One region of the Bradyrhizobium barranii subsp. barranii genome, then DNA from elsewhere that is predicted to be linked to it. Evidence: riboswitches for the same ligand, from Rfam matches in the RefSeq annotation. Region 1 holds a riboswitch; the other holds the start of a gene.
The links. A riboswitch is a leader RNA that binds a small molecule or an ion and turns the genes downstream of it on or off. The one in region 1 is predicted to bind cobalamin.

Region 1 (8,194 bases):
CGAACGAACAGGCTGGGCGGTGCGAGTGCCGCTCAGCTACGGGGCCGCGGCCTCGTCAGCTTCTCGAAAGCAGGTGAAACCAGCAATGGACTGCAGGGCAGGGGTAGCGCGTGCATAAGGCCGAAAAGCCTCGAAAGGACCAATGATATAGCGCGACAATCAGGATGAGAGCGGCGCGTCAATCAAGATGAGACGAGGCGGCCGAGTCAGGAGATAATTGACGCTGGCCGTCGACTTGGCAAGCGTTGATTGACGCTGCGCGACAATCAAGCGGCGCTGCCAGCGTCAATCAAAGTCTTGTCGAGTTCGTTTGGGGTAGTGTGAACAGGCGGCCGGCCTGGACCGCGCTTGCGATCGAGGGCAACTTTTCGACGGTAACTTTCGACGTTCATCTCGAGGATCGTGGCGTGGTGGACCAAACGATCGATGGCAGCCAACGTCATTGCTTGGTCCGGGAAGATACGCCCCCATTCGCCAAATGGCTGATTGGCCGTGATCAGCAGCGAGCGTCGTTCGTAGCGGGCGGCGATCAACTCGAACAACACACTGGTTTCCGCCTGATCCTTGCTTACATATGTGATGTCGTCGAGGATCAGGAGGTCATAGCGATCGAGTTTGGTGATCGCGGACTCCAGCGCCAACTCGCGCCGCGCGACCTGCAGCCGTTGCACCAGATCAGTGGTGCGCGCGAAGAGAACGCGCCAACCGTTCTCGACGAGAGCCAAGCCGATCGCCGCGCCGAGATGGGTCTTGCCGCCGCCCGGTGGACCGAACAACAGCAAATTGGCGCCGGCCTTCAACCAGGCGTCGCCGGCGGCGAGCGCCATCGCTTGTGCCTTTGATAGCATCGGCACGCTTTCGAAGTCGAAGGTTGCGAGCGTCTTGCCGGCGGGCAAACGCGCTTCCACCATGTGTCGCTCGATCCGACGGCGGGTGCGATCGGCGGCCTCGTGCTCGGCAAGGGCGGCGAGGAAGCGGGCGGCAGGCCACCCTTCCTTGTCCGACTGTGCGGCGAGCTTCGGCCAGATCGCCTTGACGCCCGGCAGGCGGAGCTCATTGAGAAGCAGCTCGACACGGGCAGCATCGACGGAGGTAGCGATACCGGTCATGCTGCCTCTCCCAGGTTCGAGCGGCCCGACATGACGCTGACGGAGGCGAGTTCATCGTAGACGTCGAGCGGCGCCAGCTTGACGGCGACACGCGGGATCGAGGCCGCCTCGGGCCGGAAGCGGTCGCGCAGCGCGGCAAGATCGGGTAACTGCCCGGCGTCCAGATTCATCGCGATCGCCTCGGCGAGTTCTGCTTCGCAGGCGCGCTCGTGAGCCAGCGCCAGAAGCTCGACCGTCACCTTGCAGGCGCGCCGGTCATCACCATGCTCCCGCAAGGTCTCGAACAGACGTTTGTAAGCTGCTCGCGGGAAGAGTTGGTCGCGATAAACGAGATTGAGGAGCGCCATCGGCTTGCGCCGCAGGGCATGGATGACGTGCCGGTAATCCACGACATGACCGCCGTGGCTCTCGGACACAGGCCGACCGCGCCGCAGCGTTACGACCGGTGTGACGCCAAGGAAGCATTCGAGCCGGTCGTCGAAGATGCGCACACGCAGGCGATGGCCGATCAATCTTGAAGGCACGGTGTAGAACACGCGCCGCAGGATGAAGCCGCCTGACGACGTCACCGGGATCACTTTCTCCTCGAAGTCGGTCGTGCGGCCTTTTGGCAGCGGCGCCAATGCCTCCTTCTCGAGCGCGATCGGCTTGGCGAGGTTGGCGTTGCGCCGGCCGACAATCTCGTCGACAAAAGCCCGGTACGCATCGAGACTGGCGAAGTCGCGCGTCCCCCGCAGCAACAGCGCATCTTCCAGTGCCCGCTTGAGATGGCCGTGCGCGCTCTCGATCGAGCCGTTCTCATGTGCGATGCCCGCATTGTTGCGCGTTGGCGCCATGCCATAGTGGCCCATCAGCCCGGCGTAGCGCTGCGTCAGATCCTCCCGTGCGTCGGCGGCCAGATTGCGGAACGCTGCCGACAGGCTGTCGCTGCGATGCTCCCGCGGCACGCCGCCAAGCGCCCACAGCGCGTTCTGCAAGCCCTCTGCCAGGGCGACGAAGCTTTCGCCGCCGAGCACGACATGGGCATGCTCGAAGCCGGAGAACGCCAACCGGAAGTGATAGAGCCGGTGATCGAGCGGCTCACCCGCGATGGTAATACCGAGCGCGCTCACGTCGGTGAAGTCGGACAGACCCAGGCGGCCGGGCTCGTGCTGCTGGCGGAAGATCACGTCCTGTTCGGGGCCGTTGAGCGCCCGCCAGGCGTTGATGCGCCGCTCCAGCGTGCGGCGGATGTTCGGGTTCAGGTCATGATGCCGTCGGCGCAACTCGTCCAGCACGCCGATCACGCGGATGCCGGGCGCAGCCTTCAGGATCGGAACGATCTCGGCCTCCCAATACTGCGCGAGCGGATCGGACCGGCGCCGGCCCCTCGGCGTCTTCTTCTGCGATGGCGGGCGACAATCGCCCTCGATTCGATACGCGCTTGCCTTCGAGAACCCCGCCTTGGCCGCGGCGGCTTCGGGGGACAGTGTCTGTCGGTAGGTCATGTACAGCCTCATCTGGTGGTCGGTGATGTGGAAGCCAGGCAAGGCATCGATTCCCTCTTGTCGAGACGAATCAACAGCTTGCACCAGCCGCACCCGGCCGCCAGACGGGTCCGCAAACGCGCGACGCCGATGGGGACGGTCCTCCGGTCGGGCTACGCCCTCCCTTCGGTCCGCCCCCATCGGCGCAGTCTCACCTTGATTGTCGCTGGAGTCTCACCCTGATCGCCGCCGCGCACAATGATGTCGATTAGGGTATTTGGTGTGATTGATCGCCACTTTCGGAAAACTCCTTTCGCTCCGCCCAGTATGTTCGCGGTTCGCGATCGGCGAATAACTGGAACCCGACGCCGGCCAAGCGTCAGCCGTTAGATCAGGGCGAAGCCCTCGCTACCCACAAACGGAATGACCGCAGATTGCTCTGCGGCCCACCGGATCAAAATATGCTTGTCGGTACTGAAATGGGCAGACCGGCTCTGCCCGCCAGCATTAGCACCGAAGTGGCCCTTCTTCTCCCCGGGCAATTACGGATGGTCACGGGAGGCTCCGTGTCCGGAAAGACATTCGCTGGAGAGAAATTCCTTTCCGATGCTAACGGCAAACCGCGAGCGGCGGCGGGATAGCTCTCCCGGTAGTGCGAAGCGCTCGCACCCAAGGCGGCCGAAGCACAAGAACCAGCAACCCGAACGGCCGGCGGAGTGAGGAGGTCTGGCTTTTCCAGGGCGAAGGCCTCGCTATCCATGCGGCAGGAAATGCTCTTTTGCGGACCGCGGCGCTCGGCTGAACCTCCGCGAAAGACCTTTGTTATCGCACTCGGGTGCGACCTCCAGCACGCCGGTCGATTGGTCTATTCGGACGGCCTGGACCTCAGTAACCCCGCTGCGGTGACTCCGATCGGAGACGGCTGCCGGATCTGCTAACGACCTGCCTGCGCAGCGGGCATTCCCCTCAGCCGGACGTGCCCTGCAGGTTGACGAAAACCGCAGCGCCTGCGCCATACGCTGTGAGTTGACCGCAGCAATGTGCCGCGGGAGACTGTGAACGTCTCCGGAAGCCTTTGTTACAATGACGTCGAGCGATTCCAATCCGTATAGCCGCTATCTCGCAGTTTTGCATTCTTCAAACGGCGTCTCATTGACGTTCGGGCCCACGGCAGAGCTGACCCTCGGATCGCGGCGAAGAGCGATCGAGGCGCGGTGGCGTGTGGCCGGTTTGCTTCGGCGCCGCCGGTTCAAGACGTCGACCCAAGGCGAAGCGATCTGCACGACCATCGCGCCGCAGGACATCGACGAGCTTTCCGATCTTCTTGCGGTCGATGCTGCGCTCGATGCCTTTCGACAGGAACGGCTGCGTCCGCGTGTCGTTGAAGAAATCCTTGGGATTACATCGCGAGAGCGCCGCCGCTGGACCAAGGACGGACGGCTTCCTCAATCCGGGTCCGGATCGTTTCGCCGTGGCCGGCGCTCCATCCGGCCACAAAAATCGCGGCGCTGGCTAGGCAGCCCGAGACAATCGACGCGTGCCGCAACGAAGACGAGAACCCATGACAGGCTCTATACTTCCGCTGCAATAAACTACCTGTTGACACAGTATCGAATACGGCGGCTAGATGTAGTTGTCACGGTCTCTCGAATCACAAGATAGAGAGCTAAGAGGGAAGCCGGTACGGCCGAAAGCCAAAGCCGGCGCTGCCCCCGCAACTGTAAGCGGCGAGCCGCTGTCGATAGGGTCACTGGCGCAAAATCTCCGCGTCGGGAAGGCCAGACAGCGGCAATAACCCGCGAGCCAGGAGACCTGCCGCGACAACAACAGAGTCCTCGGGCGGGGTGTCCCGGTGGTCGCTTGCCGGCAGTCGGCCGCCGAGGGCGGCTCGTTTTCCGCATGCGCCTACCTCGGCCTTGCCCCAACCCATATGGGATGCCGATGTCTGGTCTGGGTCAAAGCAATTCTTTGCAAGCCGCATTGCCGCGCTCGATCGTCAAACGCGATGGCGGCACGGTTGTGTTCGATGCCGGCAAGATCCGTTCTGCGATCGCCCGCGCGGGACGGGCGACCGGCGAGTTCGACGACGAGGCGGCCGGCAGGCTCGCGGGAGAGACTATCAAGGTCATCGCGCACCGCTTCGCCGGCGCAACGCCGCAAATTGAAGAGGTGCAGGATATTGTCGAGCAGGTGCTGATCGCGGCCGACTATTTCGCCACTGCGCGAGCCTATATCGTCTATCGCGAGAAACGCGGACAGGCGCGCCAGGACCACAAGGCGATGGTTGATGTCGCCGCTTCCATCAACGAGTATCTCGAACGTACCGACTGGCGCGTGAATGCCAACGCCAACCAGGGCTATTCGCTGGGCGGCCTTATCCTGAACCTCTCGGGCAAGGTCGTCGCCAACTACTGGCTGTCGCACATCTACCCGCCGGAGATCGGCCGCGCCCATCGTGAAGGCGACATCCATATCCATGACCTCGACATGCTCGCCGGTTATTGCGCCGGCTGGTCGCTGCGCACGCTCTTGACCGAGGGACTGAACGGCGTGCCCGGCAAGGTCGAGGCCGGCCCGCCGAAGCATCTGTCGAGTGCGGTCGGGCAGATCGTCAATTTCCTCGGCACGTTGCAGAACGAGTGGGCGGGCGCGCAAGCCTTCAGTTCGTTCGACACCTACATGGCGCCGTTCATCCGGAGGGACGGCTTGAGCTACGGCGACGTACTGCAATCGATCCAGGAGCTCATCTACAACCTCAATGTCCCCTCGCGCTGGGGTACGCAGACGCCTTTCACCAATCTCACCTTCGACTGGACCTGCCCGGAGGACCTGCGCGATCAGGTGCCGGTGATCGGCGGAGAGGAGATGGATTTCACCTATGGCGACCTGCAGTCCGAAATGGACATGATCAACCGCGCCTATATGGAGGTGATGACGAAAGGTGACGCCAAGGGCCGTGTATTCACCTTTCCAATCCCGACCTACAACATCGCTGCGGATTTCCCGTGGGAGAGCGAGAACGCTGATCGCCTGTTCGAGATGACGGCGAAATACGGCCTGCCCTACTTCCAGAACTTCATCAATTCCGAGCTCAAGCCGAACATGATCCGCTCGATGTGCTGCCGGCTACAGCTCGATCTCACCGAGCTGCTCAAGCGCGGTAACGGCCTGTTCGGCAGCGCTGAGCAGACCGGCTCTATCGGTGTGGTTACCATTAATTGCGCTCGCCTCGGCTATCTGCATCGCGGCGACGAAGCGGGCCTATTCCATCGCCTCGATGCGCTGCTGGAAATCGGTCGCAACAGCCTGGAAATCAAGCGCAAGGTCGTGCAACGCTACATGGACGACGGACTTTTTCCCTATAGCAAGCGCTATCTCGGCACGCTGCGCAACCATTTCTCTACGCTCGGCGTCAATGGCGTCAACGAGATGATCCGCAACCTCACCGCCGATTGCGAGAACATCAGCACACCCTGGGGCCATGCCTTTGCGGTACGGCTGCTCGACCACGTGCGCGCGCGCATCGCCGCGTTCCAGACCGAAACCGGCATCCTGTTCAACCTCGAAGCCACGCCCGCGGAGGGCACGACCTACCGCTTCGCGAAGGAAGACCGCAAGCGCTACCCCGGAATCTTGCAGGCCGGCACCGACGATCTCCCCTATTACACCAATTCGAGCCAGCTTCCGGTCGGCCTCACCGACGATCCGTTCGAGGCCCTTGAGCGCCAAGACGAGCTGCAACGCAAATACACTGGCGGTACGGTGCTCCATCTCTACATGGGCTCACGCTTGTCCTCGGGCGCAGCGTGCAAGAAGCTCGTGCGGCGGGCGCTCTCAAATTTCCGCCTGCCCTACGTCACCGTCACGCCGACATTCTCGATCTGTCCGACGCATGGCTATCTCGAAGGCGAGCATGCCTTCTGCCCGAAATGCGACGCCGAACGGCTCGCAGCCAAGCGGCATGCCGCCGCGCACTGAAAGGAGACCACAGATGAACGAATCCACTGCCCGTGCGACCAGCACCGATTCCGCGGTGACGCTCAGCGACGACGAGCGCCAGCCCTGTGAGGTCTGGACCCGCGTGATGGGTTATCACCGGCCGGTGTCGTCGTTCAATCGCGGCAAGAAAGGCGAGCACAATGAGCGCAGGTTCTTCGCTGAAGCGCGCGTCGCGCTCGGCTGAATTGCGGATTGGCGGGCTCGCCCGGCTGTCCACCTGCGACTGGCCGGGCGAGCTCGTGGCAACGGTGTTCTGCCAGGGCTGCCCTTGGTCGTGCGGCTATTGCCACAACCCGCATCTGATTCCGCCGAGGGGAGAGTCGGAAATCGCGTGGCCGGACGTGCTGTCTTTTCTCGACAGCCGTCGCAGCCTGCTCGACGGCGTGGTGTTCTCTGGCGGCGAACCCACCCTCCAGGCGGCGCTGCCGGACGCGATGCGTGCTGTGCGACGCGAACTCGGCTTCCGCGTCGGATTGCACACCGCAGGGCCCTATCCCACACGGCTGTCCGCCGTACTGCCGCTCGTCGACTGGATTGGCTTCGACGTCAAGGCTGCGTTCGATGATTACGCGCGGATCACTGGCGTCATTGGGAGCGGCATTAAGGCCAAGGCCAGCCTCGTGCGTCTGCTCGAAAGCGGCGTCGCGTGCGACATCCGCACGACGGTTCATGATGCCTTGCTGGATCGCTCCGACCTGGCGCGTCTGGCGTCCGACCTTGTCGCGCTTGGCGTTCCTGCCCATCGGCTTCAGCCGTTCCGCGCGGCCGGATGCACGACCGCGAGCCTGCTTTAGTCCCCGTGAGCCGCTGCAGTCCGGGGTGCCGGCTGCAGCACCTATCCTTCCGCACTCATTCCACCCGAGTTGCGGTCCGCCAGACACCAGGCCATTTGCGATTCCCGGACCGAAGATACCGAGACCCAACAACGAGAGCGCTGCGAGTACTAGCACTACTTTGGGTGCGCCGGGAGACCGGCAAGGAATAGATGGTGGAAGTCCATTGCGATGAAGGTGTAGCGAACCACATCGGCCCCGAGCCGTGCGCAGGCGTCCGCGAGGGTGTCGGCGAAGCGTCGGTAGGGGAGCATGCAGGCCAGCCATTGAGCCGCGAAACAGTGTTATCTCGGGAGCCGACGCTGTCCAAAGAGCGGAAGGCAATATGGGCGAGTGCGCAAACGCGAGCACCCGTCCAACCCGGCGTGGTCGTAGACCCTGGCATGTATGGAAGCTCCTTGTACGGGAACCGGGATATCTCCGGGTCGGCCATCTTCCTTCTCGGAGGAGATGGTCCGCAGCGGGAAGGCGAGGAGCTGTAGCCGCTGATGCACGACACGGAGAAGTCTGACTCTGGCATAGTAGCTGAGAAGCCAACGAACAAAGCCGGATTACTGGCGGCGGAGTGGGCGGAGCCAAGGCCGGGGACCAAGGGAAACGCGGAACAGCAGCGCATGCACCGGACACAGGGCCGGGCTCGCATGACTCAGTCGCTGGACCGCGTACGGACAGCCGCAAGGCTGAGGAAGAAGGACCGGTTCACCGCGCTCTTTCACCACATCAATGTCGATACACTGCGGGCGGCGTTCTTTGCGCTCAGGCGTAAGGCTGCTCCCGGAGTGGATGG
Region 2 (8,194 bases), 4.9 Mb from region 1:
CATGTTGGTGAGCGCCGGCCGAACCTCCTCCCATTTGCGCGTTTTTAGGCCGCAGTCCGGATTGACCCAAAGCTGCGAATCCTGCAAACGCGTCCGAGCTAGCACCATCAGCTCCTTCATTTCGCCCGTCTCGGGGACGCGTGGAGAGTGAATGTCGTACACGCCCGGTCCGATTTGATTTGGATATTCGTACTTCCTGAACGCATCCAGTAGCTCCATTTTCGATCGCGACGTCTCGATTGAAATGACATCCGCATCCATTGCAGCGATCGCACCGATGATGTCGTTAAACTCTGAGTAGCACATATGTGTATGGATTTGCGTTTGATCGGTAACGCCCGATGAGCAGAGGCGGAAGCAATCTCCGGCCCAATCGAGATATGCCTTCCAGTCCGACCGGCACAATGGCAATCCTTCGCGGAGTGCAGCTTCGTCGATCTGTATTATGGCTGCACCGGCATTCTCGAGATCGCGGACTTCATCGCGCATCGCGAGCGCAAGCTGACGGCAGACCTCGCTTCTAGGAATATCATCGCGAACAAACGACCAGTTCAGGATCGTCACCGGTCCGGTCAACATCGCCTTCATCGGCTTACCAGTTAGTGATTGCGCGTAGCGCCACCATTCCACGGTGATCGGCTTCGGCCGCACTACATCGCCAAACAGGATCGGGGGCCTAACGCAGCGCGAACCATAGGACTGAACCCATCCGTTCCTTGTAAATGCGAAGCCGGCGAGTTGCTCGCTGAAGTACTGCACCATGTCATTACGCTCGAATTCGCCATGCACGAGGACGTCAAGACCGATGTCCTCCTGCCAACGTACGGCGCGGGCTATCTCCTCTTTGAGGAACCTGTCGTATTGCTCCTCGCTCATCGCACCTCGCGCATGCGCCGCGCGAGCATTTCGCACCGCTGCGGTCTGCGGAAACGATCCTATCGTCGTGGTAGGAAAAGCCGGCAGTCCAAAGCGTTCCCTTTGGATCTCGGAACGACGGGCAAACGGGGTGGCGCGCTGGCGCATCGTCTGATCGATCGCCCTCATTCGGACAGCGACGTTGGCATTATGGATCTTCGGCGAGGTCCGGCGGGCAGTCGCGGCGCATTCCGACTCGGCAAGAGCTAGCCCAACATTCTGGTCGCCTGCGAGTACCCGCGCCAGGATCGCAAGCTCACGCATCTTCTGAACCGAGAAAGCAAGCCAGCTCTTGACGTCGGACGCGAGCCCGGTCTCGAGTTCAACATCGACCGGCACGTGAAGCAGCGAGCAGGACGGAGCGAGCTGTACACGGTGCCTGCCAAGCTTCGCAATCGAGGGCTTCAGCCGCTGACGGAGCGACGGCAAGTTCGACCGCCACACATTGCGGCCGTCGATGACACCGAGCGACATGACGAGATCACTTCGGCCGTCAGCAATGATCTGATCCAATAGTTCTGGCGCTCGAACCAAATCGACGTGCAGACCGGAAATTGGCAGGCTCAAGGCAGTATCCAGATTGTCGCCTAGGGCGCCGAAATAGCTCGCAAGCATGATCTTGATAGCGGGTCCCTCCTTTGCGAACCGGTTATAGGCGTGCAGCAACGATTGTCGCGCCGCCTCATCCAGATCAAGGACCAGGCAGGGCTCATCAAACTGAACCCAACTTGCCCCTCGTTTGGCTAATTCATGCAGAAGGTCGATATAGACAGGTATCAGATCATCGAGGAGAGAGAGGGGCTGGAACGCGCTATCGGTACTCTTGCCGAGCTTTAAAAATGTGACCGGCCCGATCAGGACAGGGCGGGTCTGAAAGCCAAGAGCCCTGGCTTCCTCATACTCTTCGACGGGTTTGCGAGAGCACAGTCTGAACGCCTGTCCCCGGTAAAACTCGGGAACCATGTAGTGGTAGTTGGTATCGAACCACTTGGTCATTTCCTGCGCGGGCACGCCAGATCCCCGCGTACTCTGGTCGCAACTCGCATCCTGATCGCCGCATTGCGATCCGCGGGCCATGGCGAAGTACGTCTGGAGCGAAACGGATTCTCCGCTCGAGGCGTAGATCTCCGGGATGGCGCCAACCATGACACTTGTATCAAGCACCTGATCATACAGCGAGAAGTCGTTTGACGGAATGATCGTGACGCCGAGCGATTTTTGACGAGCCCAGTTCGCTGCGCGTAGGCCGGATGCGTCTTCGTACAACTGCTGTTCACTAATCTTTCCAGACCAGTAGCTTTCTAGAGCGAGCTTGAGCTCACGCCTTGGGCCGATGCGTGGCGTTCCGAGCGTAGCAACTGGAAGAGAGAGAGGAGACATCGCGTTAACCCCTGTTGGGGACAAAGGCCATGGCGGACGCAGGCAGGAGAAGTCGCGCGTGCGACGGCTGCTTGGCGTACCACCGAGACACCCCGCCCGTGGACCAATATATTGTCGGGGCCGGTCTCCTGGCTTGCTGGTCATCGCTGCTGTCCGGCCTTCCCGAAGCCGTGCAGGCTTCAGTGACATCGTTGGACAGCGGCTCGCCACTTACAGTTGCGGGGGCAGCGCCGGCATTTGCACCGGCTTCCCTCTTAGCTCCGGATCAATGGGAACCGGAGAACCTCGACGACTTGGATTATCGGCACGAGAACTCTTCCGTCAACCTCTCAGATTATGTGCAAGCTAATCTGCGACATCTGCTAGCCGAATGACCGTGCATCTCTGTGACTTACCACCATCCAGAAACATTCTCTAATCAGAGATGTCATAATCAGACATATCCTTCTCAGATACCGGAATAGCATCCGGAGCTGGAGCCGCACGCTAGATCGATGAAAGGGACAGAAGCAGCCTTCCGGCGGGAGTACCGACGTTTCTATCAGAATGCTTTCGATGCGGCCTTGCGATTTCCAGAGTTTCGCCCAGCACCTCGGCTAGCCAGCTATTCTCTCAACTAAAGGATCTGCAGCGAATAGGCCAAGGCACGTGGCGGAATTTAGCAACATACGAGGCGAGGGGTTGATTTGCGTGCCACCCAGACTTCAAAGCCGGGATCAAGCCGGCTTGGTGCCGCTGGCAATCATGCAGCTCGAACGCCGGCGGCACGATAGCGAACCACACAGCTCAATAGCGGCAAACGCACTTCCGTCCATCAGGCATCCGGCATCGAGGCGTTCAACTCTTCTGCTAAATATCCGGTGCGGGACAAGGATGCACAAGCTGCGGCGGATACACTGAATAGGAACACCGAAAACGTGCAAAGGTCAGAAAGTCGACAAGAGCGACACAAACTCTGTGAAAATTTCCGCCTATTGCCTGGCACGAAGAATGCAGACCCTCGGCATGCCCAGTCTCCTCCTGCTGGGCAGGTCCAGCTCAGCCAATTGACGCAGTCGCTGTCGGGGAAGTTAGCTGCGCATGACATACAGGGAGCGCCTGATCGCGCGGGACAGCCAGCGGGTGCCACGTCGCATCCCCGTAAACTTCTTGCGATGGCTCATAGCAGGTTCGAGGTTGCCTGCTTTACAAGATGTTTGGATGAAACGCGATAGGCCGAGGGTTATGAAGAGAATGTCTGGAAGACCCGCGCTATGGCTTTGCTTGGTCGGATTTTTAATCTGCCTCGCCTGGCCGGCTGCCATGAGCAACAATATTCGGGCCAGCGACAGCCCCCTTGTCGAACGATTGAAGTCAACTTGGCGAGCGCAAGATGGTGAGACGATAGAACAAATTATCTCCAATGTCTCGAAGGTGGCACAGTTCGTGCCTCAAATGTGGGGCGTTATTGAACTTGGCCAAAACGACTTTATTTTCGTTTCGTGGACCAGACACCGGGACAACAAATCGGACGAACAGTACGTTATCACCTGGAAGATCGCCCTCGACGGCACGTTTGAACTTGCGTCGACTTATGCGAAGCCGATGGAATTGGGCTGGCGCGCCCTGGCGCTCTCCCTGATCGCCAGTGAAGTCGCAGATGGCGAAAGGGACGCAAATCTTCGCTTTCTGCATGATCCGGCCAACTTCAACTTCGTGGCCACCCCGCAAGGCCGGCTCGGCGATCTTCTGCGGCAGGGCCGCTGTACTATCATTGAACCAGTTGGAGTGGACTACTTACCGAAGCGGAATGGCAAACCGGCCGAGACGGGTGACGTGTGGCGCGTTCTGCTCTTGGTGAATTGTAGTATCCAAGGACCACGTTATTTTGCACACAACGGGGTCATCACTTTCGAAAAGAGAGAAGGACAGGATTGGGAGCCACAATCCTCCTTTGCCAAGCGCATCGCGAAATTTGCCCCTGGCTCCTGGTTCCAACGCACCGAGCCAAATGAAGAGGAAGACTTAGGAGAGCGAAGGCCCGAGTAAACTGCCGCAGAGCAACATCGCGCCGCAGTTCCTCCATGGCCCAGTGCCTCGGACCGACTGCAAGACATACGCGCTCGGCACTTGCTTTGTTTTAGCTTCCGCAACGGTCCGGGTGCCTTTCTCGCAGCAGTCCGGCCCGTCGCAAGAAGGTCGGCCGCGCGATTGCGTTTGTTCCGCCTAGTGTCAGCGGCGCGCACGAGCTTGCGAGATGTGGTTTTCCCGCCTTCACTCCAGCCGGTGTGAGGACACCACTGTGCGTGAGTATAGCAACGTCGAAGGCACCAGGAACTGGGTGTGAGACGAAACCGGCGAGGAAGTTACCGGGAGACGTTCACCGGTAGCGACCCGGCATACCGCTGAGCGCTTGCGCATTTCCGAGCGCGCAGGCCGGGAAGCTCAGGGGCCGTACGCAAGAAAACGTCGAGGACCAGACTGGCTCGACCCTAGCTTAGCTGGCACCCATTCGTCTGCATGTCATCGATCCAGATTTCGAAGCATGGAAAACGCCTGTTTAACTCTGCTCCACCTGCCCAGGTCGACATCAACGATCAATCTTGCCGGGCGTAAGAAGGTTAAGTTATGCGCGGGCGTCTACCCTGAACTCCATTGCGTCTTCTTCTAAATCGGTCAGAGAAAGCCAGACCGATCTTTTTCACATCTTTTCGTGTGAAGTGCGAAATTTCATTGCAGAACCGTTGGCAGCGGCCATTTTGCCGATGGAAACCGTCGCCAACCAGAAAGGTTGATGCTCCACGCCTGACTCCAGCGCGAGCCAGCGCTTCATCGTCGGCCACTTTTTTTTGCAAAGACAACGTTCCGGGGTTCGGGTTTGTTCAGCATCGCCAGTTCGGCGCCGCCCGCGAGGATCTCCCCTCAGGTGGAGAGAGTAAAGCGCGGTCCTAGTGAGAGAGCCGCTGATGCTCGAAGAATAGCGCCGCACGCCCCAAAGAAATCACTTGATCCTTACGCAGCGTCAGGCCGTAGGTTCGCGTTCCGGCGAAGCCCTCATAAAGCGCGTCGGAAATGCCGGCGGAATAACGGACGTAACGCTGTCAAGCAGTCGAATGTATCGGCACCGTGTCGTGCGTGAAACGTGGATCAGGAGCGAAAGGTTGTTGTCGGGATGAAGAACCGCGGAATTATGTTCGCATTGCTCGCTCTCGTCACATCTCCGGTCTGCGCCGCGACGTTCAGCGGTGCTCCGCGCATCCTCGACGGCAATACGATCGAGATCGACAAAACCAACGTTCGGCTCTCAGGCATCGAAGCTCCTGAGACGGACCAGATTTGTCTCGACGCCAAGGGCCGGAAATGGGCCTGCGGCGTAGCTGCTCGCGACGAGCTTATCAAGCATTCAAATGGGCGAACCTGGGATTGTCATACCCAGAGAGTCGATGAGTACAGACGAGCCCTCGGTAACTGCTTCATCGAAGGCGAGAATGTGAACGTCTGGATGGTACGCTCGGGCTGGGCACTATCGGCTGCTCCATCTCACGCTGTCTATGAGTTGGCGGCAAGCACAGCCCATACGGGACTGTGGTCGGGAGCGTTCATCGCTCCCTGGGACTGGCCTCGCCGCAATAAGGGCACGATTATCGTCGGCGCGTGGTCGGTTCCGATCGACGCGCAGGAAGTACTGCTCGGATCCGTCCTGCTGTCGGAACCGCCGTCCCCCGAGTGCCTGATAAAAGGCACTGTCGAGCGCAGCGGCGAGCGGATCTATCACCTGCCAGGGCAAGCCAGCTACGAACTAATCGACATGACGAAGAAGCGTAGCGAACGCTGGTTTTGTAGCGAAGCGGAAGCCGAAGCCACCGGGTGGCGTAAGGCCGTGCGTTGAGGCGACACATGCATGCAGCCAATTCTCCAAATATGTACCATTTAACCAGGACCGCGCGTTCGCGCCGTTCGCTGTTGTTGTTTGCTGCGTCGACAGTTTTCCTGCGATTCGGCAATAAGATCGCCGATGCGAAGGAAGCAAAAAGCACGCCCAAGCCAGATAACCTGCTGTCGCCAGATGCTGCCCTGAAGCGGCTGCTGATGGGAAACGAACGTTATGTCCAGGGTGCATCACGAGCCGACGATCTTAGGCGCGAGCGTTCGGCTTTGGTCGAAGGCCAAAATCCATATGCGGCGGTTCTGAGCTGCGCCGACTCTCGCGTGGCGCCCGAATTTGTGTTCGACAGCGGGCTAGGTGATTTGTTTGTCTGCCGCGTCGCCGGCAACTTCGCTAATGATGATACACTCGCCAGTATGGAATATGCGGTCGCAGTACTGAACACGCCGCTAATCCTCGTACTAGGCCACGATCATTGCGGCGCGATAGACGCTACGATCAAGTCGCTCCATCAAGATAAGCCGCCGCCAGGGCACATTTCAGCCCTGGTGACCGCACTTGCTCCCGCCGTGAACGCATCTCTAGGGCAGGCCGGCGATACATCCGCCCGCGCAACCCGAAACAATGTGATCGACAATGTCAACAAACTCAGATCGACGGGCCCTATTCTGAAGGCTGCAGTCGAGCAGAACCGGCTGAAAGTCGTCGGGGCCCTGTATCGGATCGACAACGGTAAGGTCGATATTGTCAGCTGACACTAGCACATTCACACCCGAGGCAAATCATCTGCCGTGCGATACGGCCCTTCCGCTCCGCTGTTTGGTCCATCGTCTGCGACAAATGCCCCGGATACCATCCGCTCCACAATAAATGATCAACTCGGGAAGTGCTTCGGTATGCGTGGCGTCTTGATTCTGCTCATGTTCTACGTACTCATGCTAGCAACACGCGGCGAGCATCAAAAAACGCACCTAACGCGTCCGACAGCGTTCATGCCTCCATATTGAGTTGCAAACCCAATAGCGTGGTTCCGGCAGCAGATCGCGATAAAGCGCATTGCCTGGCTGTGAACTCCAGAGCCGGCGACGATCCTGAGATCTTCTGGCTCCGATCGAGCACGCCATGAATGGTGTTGCTTTATCACCAAGCTCAGCCAGGGCTGCAGATCACATAGAACAACCAGCAGGACTGGCCGCCCGGTCTGTAAACGAACATGCCACCCGCGCCAGTAGGCCAGCCGCATCCATCATTCGTTAGATAGTCTCGTTCGCCGCCAAGGGACCCGGCCCGCAATGATGATGCCGTTGAAAGCATGGTTGTTTTCACCACGATCTCGCATGCACTGCCTGATATTGCGCACAATCGCACGACCCGCCCACTTGCACAATTTACTATCCGTCCTCCATAACGAGGTCGATACGAGACGAAACTGGCAGCTTGCAGATTGCATAGTGTGTACGCGAAGCCCATCAGGTTGTTAGTTGCTGCGGACACAGTAAATTGTGCCAGATTTGTCAGCCCAGGCGAATACCAGAACAATGATTCAAGTGTTGCGCACCGTCTGCCAGCCAGAAATCATCTGGCAACCGATCGACTTGGCAAGCAAGCTCTTCAACCACGGCGTCGCTCAGTAGGAAACAGAAGACTAGCTTCAGAACGTGGATCCCTCATCAGTCGCAACGCTCGTAGTGCGGGCATGCTGCGCGAATTTGGCAAGCTCGGCCAAAATCGGAAGCATTGGAAAACCGCCGAAGATGGAGGCGCCGGCGGCTGCAAAAGGGGTCGACAGGTCAGAATTCTGCCCGAATTTCTTGCGTCCTGTAGGACAGAAGGTAGACAGCTCGTGTGCTGCAACGAGCCTCCTAAGCTCCCCGGGGCCTCTTCGAAGCGCCTTGTCTTTGCTTGCATGAGCCGGGTACTCTTGCAGTCACCTCGAACAGATTTGATCGCGTAATTCAGCGTCTTGAGCTCCGTGCGTTTGCTGAACACCAGCTGTCTGGAGGTCCGCTTCTAACCAGGCGCTCACCCGCAGTC

Region 2: another riboswitch for cobalamin. It lies ahead of metE (5-methyltetrahydropteroyltriglutamate--homocysteine S-methyltransferase); the one in region 1 lies ahead of J4G43_RS15010 (ribonucleoside triphosphate reductase).

The regions. Positions count from the first base shown of each region.
Region 1 is NZ_CP086136.1:3,105,041-3,113,234, forward strand. Features, by position in the region: gene istB (IS21-like element helper ATPase IstB) at 267-1,109, opposite strand; gene istA (IS21 family transposase) at 1,106-2,638, opposite strand; gene J4G43_RS15000 (short-chain fatty acyl-CoA regulator family protein) at 3,346-3,513, shown strand; gene J4G43_RS15005 (hypothetical protein) at 3,659-4,237, shown strand; cobalamin riboswitch at 4,198-4,409, shown strand; gene J4G43_RS15010 (ribonucleoside triphosphate reductase) at 4,517-6,553, shown strand; gene nrdD (anaerobic ribonucleoside-triphosphate reductase) at 6,567-6,758, shown strand; gene J4G43_RS15020 (anaerobic ribonucleoside-triphosphate reductase activating protein) at 6,715-7,368, shown strand; gene J4G43_RS15025 (hypothetical protein) at 7,524-7,661, opposite strand; gene ltrA (group II intron reverse transcriptase/maturase) at 8,049-8,194, shown strand, end outside.
Region 2 is NZ_CP086136.1:8,910,009-8,918,202, forward strand. Features, by position in the region: gene metE (5-methyltetrahydropteroyltriglutamate--homocysteine S-methyltransferase) at 1-2,295, opposite strand, end outside; cobalamin riboswitch at 2,397-2,598, opposite strand; gene J4G43_RS43480 (nodulate formation efficiency C protein) at 3,598-4,323, shown strand; gene J4G43_RS55495 (hypothetical protein) at 4,976-5,107, opposite strand; gene J4G43_RS43485 (thermonuclease family protein) at 5,447-6,163, shown strand; gene J4G43_RS43490 (carbonic anhydrase) at 6,172-6,915, shown strand.